DNA from 3 places in the Escherichia sp. MAL-1 genome. Region 3 is predicted to be linked to each of the others. Evidence: predicted binding sites of a transcription regulator. Region 3 holds the regulator's gene; each other region holds the start of a gene.
The links. The regulator CRP, encoded in region 3, controls carbon source genes, mostly activating them, when cyclic AMP is high. The targets are predictions, from matches to a motif close to ATGTGANNNNNNTCACAT.

Region 1 (4,255 bases), 1.6 Mb from region 3:
TGGATTTATAGCCATGTACGTCCGGGCTTGGCAGCAGGGAACCGTAGAAGCCGGTTGCCTGTGCTTTAGACAGTTCGCTCACCGCATCCACACCGTTAATGCCAATGCCGATGATATCGGCCGCTTTAAAGCCCTGACCTTCCGTCGCGCGTACGCCGCCCAGCACGGTGCTGTCGTTCATACCGACGATCAGCCAATGTTTAACTTCCGGATGTTGAACCAGCATTGAGTTGGCAGCGTCAAATGCCCCCGGGATGTCGTTAGATTTGGTAGGTACCTGATAAATTTGTTTTTCCGGGAATCCGGCCGCTTTCAGCGCATCCATAGATCCCGTAGTACGGCGGCGGGCGGTATCCAGTTCGTTGGCGGTAATCGCCATCACCGCGCTTTCTTTGACATCCCAGCCACGTTTCTGCATCTCTTTATACAGTTCCTGGCCCTGACGTTCGCCAATTTTAGTCGCCGCCATCATCACCAGCGGAACGGTATCCATTGGCTTACCTTTGGCGTTAACAAACTGGTCATCCACGGCAATGACTTTCATATCGTAGCCACGCGCTTTCGCGACGATGGCAGAGCCGAGTTTGGGGTCCGGAGTACAAATAACGAAACCTTTTGCGCCACTGGCAGCCAGGCTGTCGATCGCGTTCAATGTTTTTTCGCCATCCGGCACGGCAATCTTAATAACCTCAAACCCTAAATCCTTCCCGGCTTTATCGGCAAACTTCCATTCGGTCTGGAACCACGGCTCTTCCGGTTGCTTCACCAGAAAACCGAGCTTCAGGTTCTCCGCCATAGCGGATTGTGACATAACGGCTGCCAGACCAATGGCTGCCAGGGCTTTAGTAAATTTGTGCATGGTTCTCTCCAGCTTTAGTGTCGTTTTGTGTAGGGCAAAAACGAATGACATTCGTTAAATTAATCGGAAAACAAAGCATTACCTTTTAACTAAAAGATAAGTGACTGTGTTGACATAGTTTTAGCGAGAAATTAATTCTCCATAGGAGAGCAATATCACATCGCAGAATTACAGTGAGAACGTGCATAAATTTAGCGGGAAAAGACATAAGGGAAAGCCAATTTGTCAGACAAATTGTCGAATGCACAGCAGATTAATCCATAAGATTAGCCTGGAAATCCTTGTTGTCTTTGGTACCCATGCGGGATGTCTTCTTTTTAACCAGTCAATAGGCCGCATTACCTGGCGTTGAGTTTTTGAAATGGTGTAATAACCGCAACTCAAAGATGTGGAAAATGCACGTCATTCATTTCGTCATTAATTATCACTGTGCTCATTAATTAACAGAACACGTATAATGAGAGCCATCTCGCAAAAATGAAAAAACGTTTTATAAAATCATCACTTCATCATGAATTCAAATTCATTGATTAATATCAACAAGATACAAAAAGCACTATCATTAAAATTCATTGCAGTTACATTGATTTCATCAATGAAATGTAAAAATATATAAACTTGATGATTTAAGCATTTTCTTATACCCGTTCAGACGTTATTCTTATTTCAGATCATCGTCAGAATTGACTCCACGATCACATTTCGGACCGGCAGAAAGGAATTATTCTGCAAACAGTAATTATGGTGTTTTGATTTATCTTGCACCTCTCCACTTCTGGATATAAGGATATTAGGTATGGCAACCGCTGGAATGCTTCTCAAACTCAACTCTCAAATGAACCGCGAGTTTTACGCATCCAATCTCTACCTTCACCTGAGTAACTGGTGTTCTGAACAGAGTCTGAACGGCACCGCCACTTTCCTTCGCGCCCTGGCACAGAGTAATGTGACCCAAATGATGCGCATGTTTAACTTTATGAAGAGTGTCGGCGCTACCCCCATCGTTAAAGCCATTGATGTTCCCGGTGAAAAACTGAACTCTCTGGAAGAACTGTTCCAAAAAACGATGGAAGAATACGAGCAACGTTCTAGTACGTTGGCACAGTTAGCCGATGAAGCGAAAGAACTGAATGATGATTCAACCGTCAATTTCCTGCGCGATCTGGAAAAAGAACAGCAGCATGATGGTCTGTTGCTGCAAACCATTCTTGATGAAGTGCGCAGTGCGAAACTTGCGGGTATGTGCCCTGTGCAGACCGACCAACATGTTCTGAATGTCGTGTCACACCAGCTGCATTGATCATCATCGGCGCTAATGCATTGCGCCGATGAAGGTTTTGAGAAACCGCTGCCTCATCTGTTTGAAGCAGCGGTTTTTTTAATGGGATTCACCCTGTGGGGTAAACTTGAGTTCAATAAGCGCGATGGCTTTTTGGATTGCCCGCATGGTGACCGGGTCTGCGGCGGCGGGATGGTTAGTAAAGTCGATATTCTTCAGCTGACTGGACATTTTTTCACGAACTTCAACGGGCGCGATTACATCGAGAACATCCAGAATTTGTTTGATAACCAACTGGCAAGCAACCACATCAGAAACCAGTTCCTGATCGGCATTCAGCGGCTGGGACATCGTAAACTCCTGATAGCATTTTGAAAGCCGTTATAGTAGCGGCTTCACATCTTCAGCGATAGTCACATCCACCGTCATCAGGACACAAAAAAACCTGCCGGAGCAGGTTTTTTGTTATCGGAACATATTGCCTGGCGGTACGTCTTTGAACGTCTTGCAATAGTTATTGAACATACTTTTCAGGATTTTGCGCAGTTTCATCGCGGCACTCCGACCATTTGTTATACAGGTGTTATTGTCTTTGCGCTTATAATATGACAACCATCACAAAAATCAATCTTTATGTGATGCAAATCACATAAATACCCCTTTAATGTTATAAAAATGATAATCAAAAAACAGCCCCCCTATTTCTGACACCTACAGATGGCAAGAAATAGCGCCTGCCAGGCGTCTTTTCTGGCCATTGTCGCAGCACTGTAACGCGTAAAATAGTGCTTTCTCTTACTCTTCTGGCTGGACCATGAGACTTCTGATTCTGACTCTTTCATTAATAACGCTGGCGGGGTGTACGGTTACTCGCCAAGCCCATGTGAGCGAAGTTGACGCGGCAACAGGTATTGTACGGTTAGTTTATGACCAGGCTTTTTTGCAGCATGCCCATACCGATCGTTATGTCAGTCGCGGGATCGCCGATCGCGCATGCCAGCAGGAAGGCTATACCCACGCGGTCCCCTTTGGTCAGCCAGTAGGCAACTGTAGCCTTTTTGCGGGTTCCTTATGTTTGAATACGGAATTCACTTTGTCATATCAGTGCCATCATTCCGCCTTCCCTATCTTTCTCTAAATATTTTAATCAGCGAGGGGATCTTCGCTGATTAAAGAAATAGCGGTAATGCGTTTTATTCCCATTCGTATTTTTAATAATTGAAGTTTATATTTTACCTTTTGCAAATAATAAAATAACAAATTATAGTGACGCCACAGCAACAAATATAACCTTTGTGGAGCACTATCATGCTGAAACCAGAAATGATTGAAAAACTTAATGAGCAGATGAACCTGGAACTGTACTCTTCACTGCTTTATCAGCAAATGAGCGCCTGGTGCAGCTATCATACCTTCGAAGGTGCTGCCGCGTTCCTGCGCCGTCACGCCCAGGAAGAGATGACGCATATGCAGCGTCTGTTTGATTACCTGACTGATACCGGCAATTTACCGCGTATTAATACCGTTGAATCTCCGTTTGCTGAATATTCCTCACTTGATGAATTATTCCAGGAAACCTATAAACACGAACAATTAATCACGCAGAAAATTAACGAACTGGCTCATGCTGCAATGACCAATCAGGACTACCCAACATTTAATTTCCTGCAATGGTATGTTTCTGAGCAGCATGAAGAAGAGAAACTGTTCAAATCGATTATTGATAAATTAAGCCTGGCAGGCAAAAGCGGCGAAGGTCTGTATTTTATCGACAAAGAACTCTCTACCCTCGACACACAAAACTAATGCTCTCAGGCGGCAGGTTTTCTGCCGCCGTTTCAAATCAGTGACGGCAAATCTTACTCTGATCGGTCGAAAAACCGTCTTCTGAAGGTATAAATTTGCCTTTTGCTGCCAGAAACTCTACCAGCTCTCCCGCAGTCATCCCTTCTGCCGAGCAGGTGTGAAAACGTGCCTGTTCACCAAAACGCGCTTTAATTGCTGCTTCCAGACTGGCATGCGTATATTGCTCGCCTGATTCAATCATCATATTTAACACTTCATGACCGTGAATAGAGTCCATCGTTCCTCCTCAAAAAAAAGCCTAGCGTAGCGAT
Region 2 (4,255 bases), 1.3 Mb from region 3:
GCTTATCGATATCAATTGCCTGAATAGCCCTTGCAATATCAGGGGAATTATTCAACACCCGAACATGCTGAAATAATTCCGTTGCTTCATCGTATTCTTTACGCAAATAACTCAACCACTGTTTAATCCGCGCAACGTGATATAACCCGGTATCGCCCTGCTTTTCCAGACGGGTATATTTTTGCAGCAAAGCAACCACCTCCGGCCACGGCATTCGCGGTTCGTTATATTTTACCACCCGGCTCAGGTTGGGAATATTGAGCGCCCCGCGACCAATCATCACTGCGTCGCAGCCGCTGATCGCCATGCATTGTTGCGCGCTCTGCCAGTCCCAGATTTCACCGTTGGCAATCACCGGAATATTCAGCCGCTGGCGAATCTCGCCAATCGCCTGCCAGTCAATATGCTCCGCGCGGTAACCCTGCTCTTTTGTCCGCCCATGCACCACCAGCTCCGTAGCGCCAGCCTGTTGAACCGCATCGGCGATTTCAAATTTCTTCTCACCGCTGTCCCAGCCCAGACGCACTTTTACGCTGACGGGCAAATGCGCTGGTACAGCTTCACGCATCGCTTTTGCACCCTGGTAGATGAGTTCAGGATCTTTGAGTAACGTCGCGCCGCCGCCGCTACCGTTAACCGTTTTCGACGGGCAGCCGCAATTGAGATCCACGCCCCAGGAACCTAACTCCACCGCACGGGCGGCGTTCTCTGCCAGCCATTGTGGGAACTGACCTAACAACTGCACGCGCACCAGCGTACCAGATGGTGTCCGGCTGGCGTTTTGTAGCTCAGGGCAAATGCGATGAAAGACTTTTACCGGCAGCAGTTGATCCACCACGCGGACAAACTCGGTGATGCACAGATCGTAGTCGTTAACTTCGGTCAGCAATTCACGCACCAGAGAGTCAAGCACTCCCTCCATCGGTGCCAGTAACACACGCATATCATCACCCGCAAAAAAATGAGGCGCTATGTTAGCGCCTATGGTCAGCGGATTAAAGGTCTGCAAAGAGGGATTGCTGCAAACTGCAATCCCTCTCTATGCTTGATGTATGCCTGAGTTCGCTGCTCATTGCGTAATACCGGGGAGCGAAAAAATAAGCGCTGATTTCTTAATGTGATCGGTAGCACGTTTTACGAATTAATTGTATGATGAATCCATCTCATCTGGGGTGTTGATTATGAGTAAGACACTGAACATTATCTGGCAATATTTACGCGCTTTCGTCCTGATTTATGCCTGCCTGTATGCAGGCATTTTCATTGCTTCCCTGCTACCGGTAACCATTCCGGGCAGCATCATCGGGATGCTGATCCTGTTTGTCCTGCTGGCCTTGCAAATTCTTCCGGCAAAATGGGTCAATCCGGGGTGCTACGTACTGATTCGCTATATGGCGCTATTGTTTGTGCCGATTGGCGTAGGCGTCATGCAATATTTTGATTTGCTCCGCGCACAGTTTGGCCCGGTAGTGGTTTCCTGTGCTGTCAGTACGCTGGTGGTATTTCTGGTGGTGAGCTGGAGTTCGCAACTGGTGCACGGTGAACGTAAAGTCGTAGGTCAGAAAGGATCAGAAGAATGATGGCGAATATCTGGTGGTCATTACCACTGACATTGATTGTCTTTTTTGCCGCCCGCAAACTGGCGGCACGGTATAAGTTTCCCTTGCTTAACCCGTTGCTGGTAGCAATGGTGGTGATCATCCCTTTTTTAATGCTGACCGGCATCTCTTACGACAGCTACTTTAAAGGTAGCGAAGTGCTAAACGATCTGCTGCAACCGGCGGTTGTCGCGCTGGCCTATCCTTTATATGAGCAGCTACACCAGATCCGCGCGCGCTGGAAATCGATCATCACCATCTGTTTTATCGGCAGCGTGGTTGCGATGGTGACGGGGACTTCCGTGGCATTGTTGATGGGCGCTTCACCGGAAATCGCCGCGTCAATCCTGCCGAAATCAGTCACCACGCCTATTGCAATGGCGGTTGGCGGCAGTATTGGCGGTATTCCGGCAATCAGCGCAGTTTGCGTGATTTTCGTCGGCATCCTCGGCGCGGTATTTGGCCATACATTGCTTAATGCGATGCGTATTCGTACCAAAGCTGCGCGCGGTCTGGCAATGGGGACTGCCTCGCACGCCCTCGGTACGGCGCGCTGCGCCGAGCTGGATTATCAGGAAGGTGCATTTAGTTCGCTAGCGCTGGTGTTATGCGGGATAATTACTTCGCTGATCGCACCGTTCCTTTTCCCGATTATTCTGGCAGTAATGGGCTAAAATTTGCGATGCGTCGCGCATTTTTGATGTATGTTTCACGCGTTGCATAATTAATGAGATTCAGATCACATATAAAGCCATAACGGGTTCGTAAACTGTTATCCCATTACATGATTATGAGGCAACGCCATGCATCCACGTTTTCAAACCGCTTTTGCCCAACTTGCGGATAACTTGCAATCTGCACTGGAACCTATTCTGGCAGACAAGTACTTCCCCGCTTTGTTGACCGGGGAGCAAGTCTCATCGCTGAAGAGCGCAACGGGGCTGGACGAAGACGCGCTGGCATTCGCACTACTTCCGCTGGCGGCGGCCTGTGCGCGTACGCCATTGTCGAATTTTAATGTTGGCGCAATTGCGCGCGGTGTGAGCGGAACCTGGTATTTCGGTGCCAATATGGAATTTATTGGTGCGACAATGCAGCAAACCGTTCATGCCGAACAAAGCGCGATCAGCCACGCCTGGTTGAGTGGTGAAAAAGCGCTTGCAGCCATCACCGTTAACTACACGCCTTGTGGTCACTGCCGTCAGTTTATGAATGAACTGAACAGCGGTCTGGATCTGCGTATTCATCTGCCGGGCCGCGAGGCACACGCGCTGCGTGACTATCTGCCAGATGCCTTTGGGCCGAAAGATCTGGAGATTAAAACGCTGCTGATGGACGAACAGGATCACGGCTATGCGCTGACGGGTGATGCGCTTTCTCAGGCAGCGATTGCGGCGGCAAACCGTTCGCACATGCCTTACAGTAAGTCGCCAAGCGGTGTCGCGCTGGAATGTAAAGACGGTCGTATTTTCAGTGGCAGCTACGCTGAAAACGCCGCATTCAACCCGACTCTGCCACCGTTGCAGGGAGCGTTAATTCTGTTGAATCTCAAGGGTTATGATTACCCGGATATCCAGCGCGCGGTTCTGGCAGAAAAAGCCGATGCGCCGTTGATTCAGTGGGATGCCACCTCCGCAACGCTGAAAGCTCTCGGCTGTCACAGTATCGACCGAGTGCTTCTCGCTTAAGCCTGGTGCCGGATGCGGCGTGAACGCCTTGTCCGGCTTGCCAGCCCTCTCCTGGTGTCGAAATTCCCGGCAAACAGTTTGCCGTTTCTTGCGCAAAACCAGCGGGTAAAGTAGCCTGATGGAAATTTTCCTTAGATCGAGTCTCCTGCATGTTAAAGCGCGTGTTCCTCAGCCTGTTAGTCCTGATCGGCTTGCTGCTGTTGACTGTGCTCGGCCTCGATCGCTGGATGAGCTGGAAAACCGCGCCTTATATCTACGACGAATTGCAGGATCTCCCCTACCGCCAGGTCGGTGTGGTGCTCGGAACAGCAAAATATTATCGTACTGGCGTAATTAATCAGTATTATCGCTACCGCATTCAAGGAGCGATTAATGCCTATAACAGCGGTAAGGTAAATTATCTATTACTGAGCGGCGATAACGCATTGCAAAGTTATAATGAGCCGATGACCATGCGCAAAGATTTAATCGCTGCTGGTGTCGACCCATCAGATATTGTTCTCGATTACGCAGGCTTTCGTACGCTGGATTCCATCGTGCGTACACGCAAAGTTTTCGATACTAATGATTTCATTATTATCACCCAACGTTTCCACTGTGAGCGAGCATTATTTATTGCGCTGCATATGGGGATTCAGGCTCAGTGTTATGCCGTACCGTCACCGAAAGATATGCTGTCAGTACGTATTCGTGAATTTGCCGCCCGTTTCGGTGCGCTGGCTGACCTTTATATTTTTAAACGTGAACCGCGTTTTTTAGGGCCGCTGGTCCCTATTCCGGCTATGCACCAGGTACCGGAAGATGCGCAGGGGTATCCCGCCGTCACACCCGAACAGTTACTTGAATTACAAAAGAAACAAGGAAAGTAGTTATGGATGTACAGCAGTTTTTTGTCGTTGCCGTTTTTTTCCTTATCCCGATATTTTGTTTCCGCGAAGCATGGAAAGGCTGGCGCGCAGGCGCGATTGA
Region 3 (4,255 bases):
TGTGCCTGATTTACCCGCATTCGCTGCCAGGCCAGTGGCGTAGGTTGCGGATCCTCGCTAAGAATCAAGCGAATCGCTTCCTGATAGGCTTCTAAAGCATCATGGGCGTTTTTACGCAATAACCCGCTCTGCCACTGCGGCCACAGCCAGACAGTACCGCCGAAAGCAATTAAACAACCAATAATGGTATCGATAAGACGCGGAAGGATGTATTGCTCGCCGTTCAACCACAATAGTTGCAGGGTATACACTGCGGTAATAGTAAAACCGACCGTCGCCCAGCCGTAGTTTTTGCGCAATATCAGGTAGCTGGCGAGGGTGGTAATCAGCATCAACGTCAGGGTGTAACCTTCGGGAATTTTAAAGTGCAGCGCCACGCCCGCAATGATTAACCCGACCACGGTTCCCACGGAGCGATTCACAATCCTCAGACGGGTTGCGCCATAGCCATTTTGTGTCACCAGCAATACCGTCATCAGGATCCAGTACGACTTCGGCAGATGCAGCGCGGTGCCCATCAGGCTGGCAACGCTTAACATCACACTGAGTCGTCCGGCATTGCGTAGCGCCGGAGACTTTAGTGACAGATAACTTTTCAGCGCCGGAAGTAATGGCATTCGCCGCTGTTTATCGGCCAGTAAGTCACGGGCATAGAGCGGTTTTTGGGTGCGCAGCACGCGGGCGATGCGGCTGAAATGCCAGTAGCAGAATTGCCCAACCGGATTATCCGGATGCTGGCGGGCGATTTTTTCCAGTGCGCCAATTTGCTTTTCCATCGTAAAACGCGTTGGCAGGCGATGGTAAAGAATGTCATCAGCCAGCACGCGCAGGCGAGCGGCGACGGTTTGCGCATTCCAGCGGATAACTTCTTCCGCATGGCTACGCTCGACCAGTTTTTGCACCTCTTCCGGCTGATGCAAACTGACCGAAATATGTTCCTGCAAATCCAGCGCCTCCTGGAAAATACGCAGCATCCGCTTGTAATCGGTATTGTTTTGCGCGGAAAGCATATGCATTTGCTGATAGCACTGGGTAATTAAATCGACCGCTTTTTGCTGGCGCACCAGCAGCGGCGGCAGCGCTTTTTCAGGGTCGGTGTGCTGGGTAAGCAGGCTGTATTTGGCTTCACAATAATCTGCCAGTTCACGGTACAGCAGACTTAGTGACTCGCGCAGCGGTTGTTCGCGCCAGATCCAGAACCAAAACCAGTTAAACAATCCGTACCAGAGAGTGCCCAACGCATAGATGAGCAATGGTTCCCAGACCGGCATGTATCCCGCCAGACTGAGGGTAAAAATGGCGGCGAGCAGCGATGCGGGAAGCAATTTTGCGTGCAATGGCCCCAGCTCAGCAGTGACGCCAAGTACCAGCGTTAATCCGGTCAGCAAAAAGGGCAGGGGGACATCTTTTGCCAGTAGTAGCTGTGTCAGCAAGCTACAGGTGGCAAACAGCGACGCACCAATGATTAAGCGTTTGAAAAAACGTTTATGAGGCGTATCAAGGCCCGCAATATTGCAACAGGCAGGAACGAGGGAGAAGAGCAGACCGAATCGTAATTCGCCAAGCATTAACCCAACGGCCACGGGCAAACATAGCACCAGCGTTTGTCGAAGTGCATAGTTGATATCGGGGTGATAAATCAGTCTGCGCCACATCGGGGGAAACAAAATGGCGCGCTACCAGGTAACGCGCCACTCCGACGGGATTAACGAGTGCCGTAAACGACGATGGTTTTACCGTGTGCGGAGATCAGGTTCTGATCTTCCAGCATCTTCAGAATGCGTCCCACGGTTTCACGAGAACAGCCGACAATCTGACCAATTTCCTGACGGGTAATTTTGATTTGCATACCGTCCGGGTGAGTCATAGCGTCTGGTTGTTTTGCCAGATTCAGCAGAGTCTGTGCAATGCGGCCCGTCACGTCGAGGAACGCCAGGTTGCCCACTTTCTCTGAAGTGACTTGCAGACGACGCGCCATCTGTGCAGACAAACGCATCAGAATGTCCGGGTTTACCTGAATCAATTGGCGAAATTTTTTGTACGAAATTTCAGCCACTTCACAGGCGGTTTTCGCACGTACCCATGCGCTACGTTCCTGGCCCTCTTCAAACAGGCCCAGTTCGCCAATAAAATCACCCTGATTCAGATAGGAGAGGATCATTTCTTTACCCTCTTCGTCTTTGATCAGCACTGCCACAGAGCCTTTAACGATGTAGTACAGCGTTTCCGCTTTTTCACCCTGGTGAATAAGCGTGCTCTTGGATGGGTACTTATGAATGTGGCAATGAGACAAGAACCATTCGAGAGTCGGGTCTGTTTGCGGTTTGCCAAGCACCATGCGCGGTTATCCTCTGTTATAAGCTTTCTCCAGAGCCAGATAACGCCGCTGTCTCTGGATTGCCGAAATATGCTTCCCGCTACCTGGGAAGGGGCTATCAACTGTACTGCACGGTAATGTGACGTCCTTTGCATACATGCAGTACATCAATGTATTACTGTAGCATCCTGACTGTTTTAGCATAGCTTTCGCTTTGTGTCTCCTGGTGTCTCGCTTCAGCATGACCCAGGTCGCCTTCCGTTGCGCGATTTGGTTAGTACGCGTACTCTGTCAGGAAAATTGACGCAGTGGAGTAGCAAAAATGCAAGCGCGAGTGAAGTGGGTCGAAGGGTTAACTTTTCTGGGCGAATCCGCCTCTGGTCATCAGATTTTAATGGACGGCAACTCAGGCGATAAAGCACCAAGTCCGATGGAAATGGTGTTGATGGCGGCGGGTGGTTGCAGTGCCATCGATGTGGTTTCGATCCTGCAAAAAGGGCGTCAGGATGTGGTCGATTGTGAAGTAAAATTGACCTCTGAACGCCGCGAAGAGGCACCACGCCTGTTTACGCACATTAATCTGCATTTTATCGTCACCGGTCGCGACCTGAAAGACGCAGCGGTTGCGCGTGCGGTTGATCTCTCTGCCGAGAAATATTGTTCAGTGGCGTTGATGCTGGAAAAAGCGGTGAATATTACTCACTCGTATGAAGTGGTTGCCGCGTGACTTAACTATCCCGTTGTGAAGCCGGATAGTATTTTATCCGGCGTAATAGCAGAGTTACTCGATTTTCTTTCCTTCCATCAATCGTTGCACCAGCGGCAGCATAATTAATTCCATTGCCAGACCCATTTTGCCGCCCGGTACCACTAACGTATTGATGTGGGAAATGAATGAGCCTTGCAACATCGCCAGCAGCCAGGGGAAATCGATCCCTTCCAGATTACGAAAATGGATCACCACAAAGCTTTCATCGAGCGACGGGATACCTTTTGCCGCGAACGGGTTTGAAGTGTCGACGGTGGGAACGCGCTGGAAGTTAAGATGGGTGCGGGAAAACTGCGGTGTGATGTAGTTGATATAGTCTTCCATTGAACGCACTACTGAGTCCATCACTGCTTCTCGTGAGTGCCCGCGCTCGCTGGTGTCGCGGATCAGTTTTTGAATCCACTCAAGGTTAACGATAGGCACCACGCCGACCAGTAAGTCCACATGCTGCGCAACGTTATGCTGTGGCGTGACTACGCCGCCGTGTAAACCTTCATAAAACAGTACATCAGTGGGTTCCGGTAAAGGTTGCCAGGGGGTGAATGTCCCCGGTACCTGATTCCACGGTACGGCTTCATCGTAGGTATGCAGATATTTGCGAGATTTCCCTTTGCCGCTCTGACCGTATTCAATGAAGGTTTGTTCCAGCAGGCCGAAGTCGTTAGCCTCGGGGCCGAAGTAGCTGATATGCCGCCCGGCGTCGCGCGCTTTGCGGATCGCCATGTCCATTTCCGGGCGGGTGTAACGGTGAAAACTGTCGCCTTCCACCTCAGCTGCATGCAGATTTAACTGCGCGAATATTTTACGAAACGCGAGGCTGGTGGTGGTGGTCCCCGCGCCGCTGGATCCTGTTACCGCAATGACCGGATGTTTGGCAGACATAGTAACTCCATGACTTAGCTATCATTATTATCTCGTCCGCCGACGGTTGCAGGTTATTCGCGAAACTGACTGCGCGGCATAATATTGACCGTTTCGTGCAGCTCCGACCATACCAGCACCGCTTCTCCGCACTGTAGCTGGCGTTTGACGTCGGCGACTTTCTGTTCAAGTGTACGCTCATGTTCACCATAATCGGTGCCTTCACGTAACACAAAGCTTTCAATTAAATTTTCCAGCGTTTCGGGGGAGAGGTCTTGCCACGGAATCAACATGATTTCGCCTCCAGA

Region 1: a site for CRP is predicted at 2,772-2,789, ahead of azuC (stress response protein AzuC). Genes of this name have one in related genera too.
Region 2: a site for CRP is predicted at 2,326-2,343, ahead of cdd (cytidine deaminase). Genes of this name have one in related genera too.

What each region holds. Positions count from the first base shown of each region.
Region 1 is NZ_CM129609.1:2,007,539-2,011,793, reverse strand. It holds gene araF (arabinose ABC transporter substrate-binding protein AraF) at 1-859, opposite strand, end outside; gene ACU8XX_RS09745 (non-heme ferritin-like protein) at 1,656-2,159, shown strand; gene yecJ (DUF2766 family protein YecJ) at 2,238-2,489, opposite strand; gene azuC (stress response protein AzuC) at 2,604-2,690, opposite strand; gene ACU8XX_RS09730 (YecR-like lipofamily protein) at 2,953-3,276, shown strand; gene ftnA (non-heme ferritin) at 3,447-3,944, shown strand; gene ACU8XX_RS09720 (YecH family metal-binding protein) at 3,982-4,221, opposite strand.
Region 2 is NZ_CM129609.1:1,733,643-1,737,897, reverse strand. It holds gene dusC (tRNA dihydrouridine(16) synthase DusC) at 1-943, opposite strand, end outside; gene ACU8XX_RS08380 (CidA/LrgA family protein) at 1,182-1,580, shown strand; gene ACU8XX_RS08375 (CidB/LrgB family autolysis modulator) at 1,577-2,272, shown strand; gene cdd (cytidine deaminase) at 2,402-3,286, shown strand; gene sanA (outer membrane permeability protein SanA) at 3,436-4,155, shown strand; gene ACU8XX_RS08360 (DUF2542 family protein) at 4,158-4,255, shown strand, end outside.
Region 3 is NZ_CM129609.1:396,513-400,767, forward strand. It holds gene ACU8XX_RS01830 (YccS/YhfK family putative transporter) at 1-1,655, opposite strand, end outside; gene crp (cAMP-activated global transcriptional regulator CRP) at 1,706-2,338, opposite strand; gene ACU8XX_RS01840 (OsmC family protein) at 2,640-3,044, shown strand; gene ACU8XX_RS01845 (phosphoribulokinase) at 3,099-3,968, opposite strand; gene ACU8XX_RS01850 (YheU family protein) at 4,022-4,240, opposite strand; gene ACU8XX_RS01855 (hydrolase) at 4,234-4,255, opposite strand, start outside.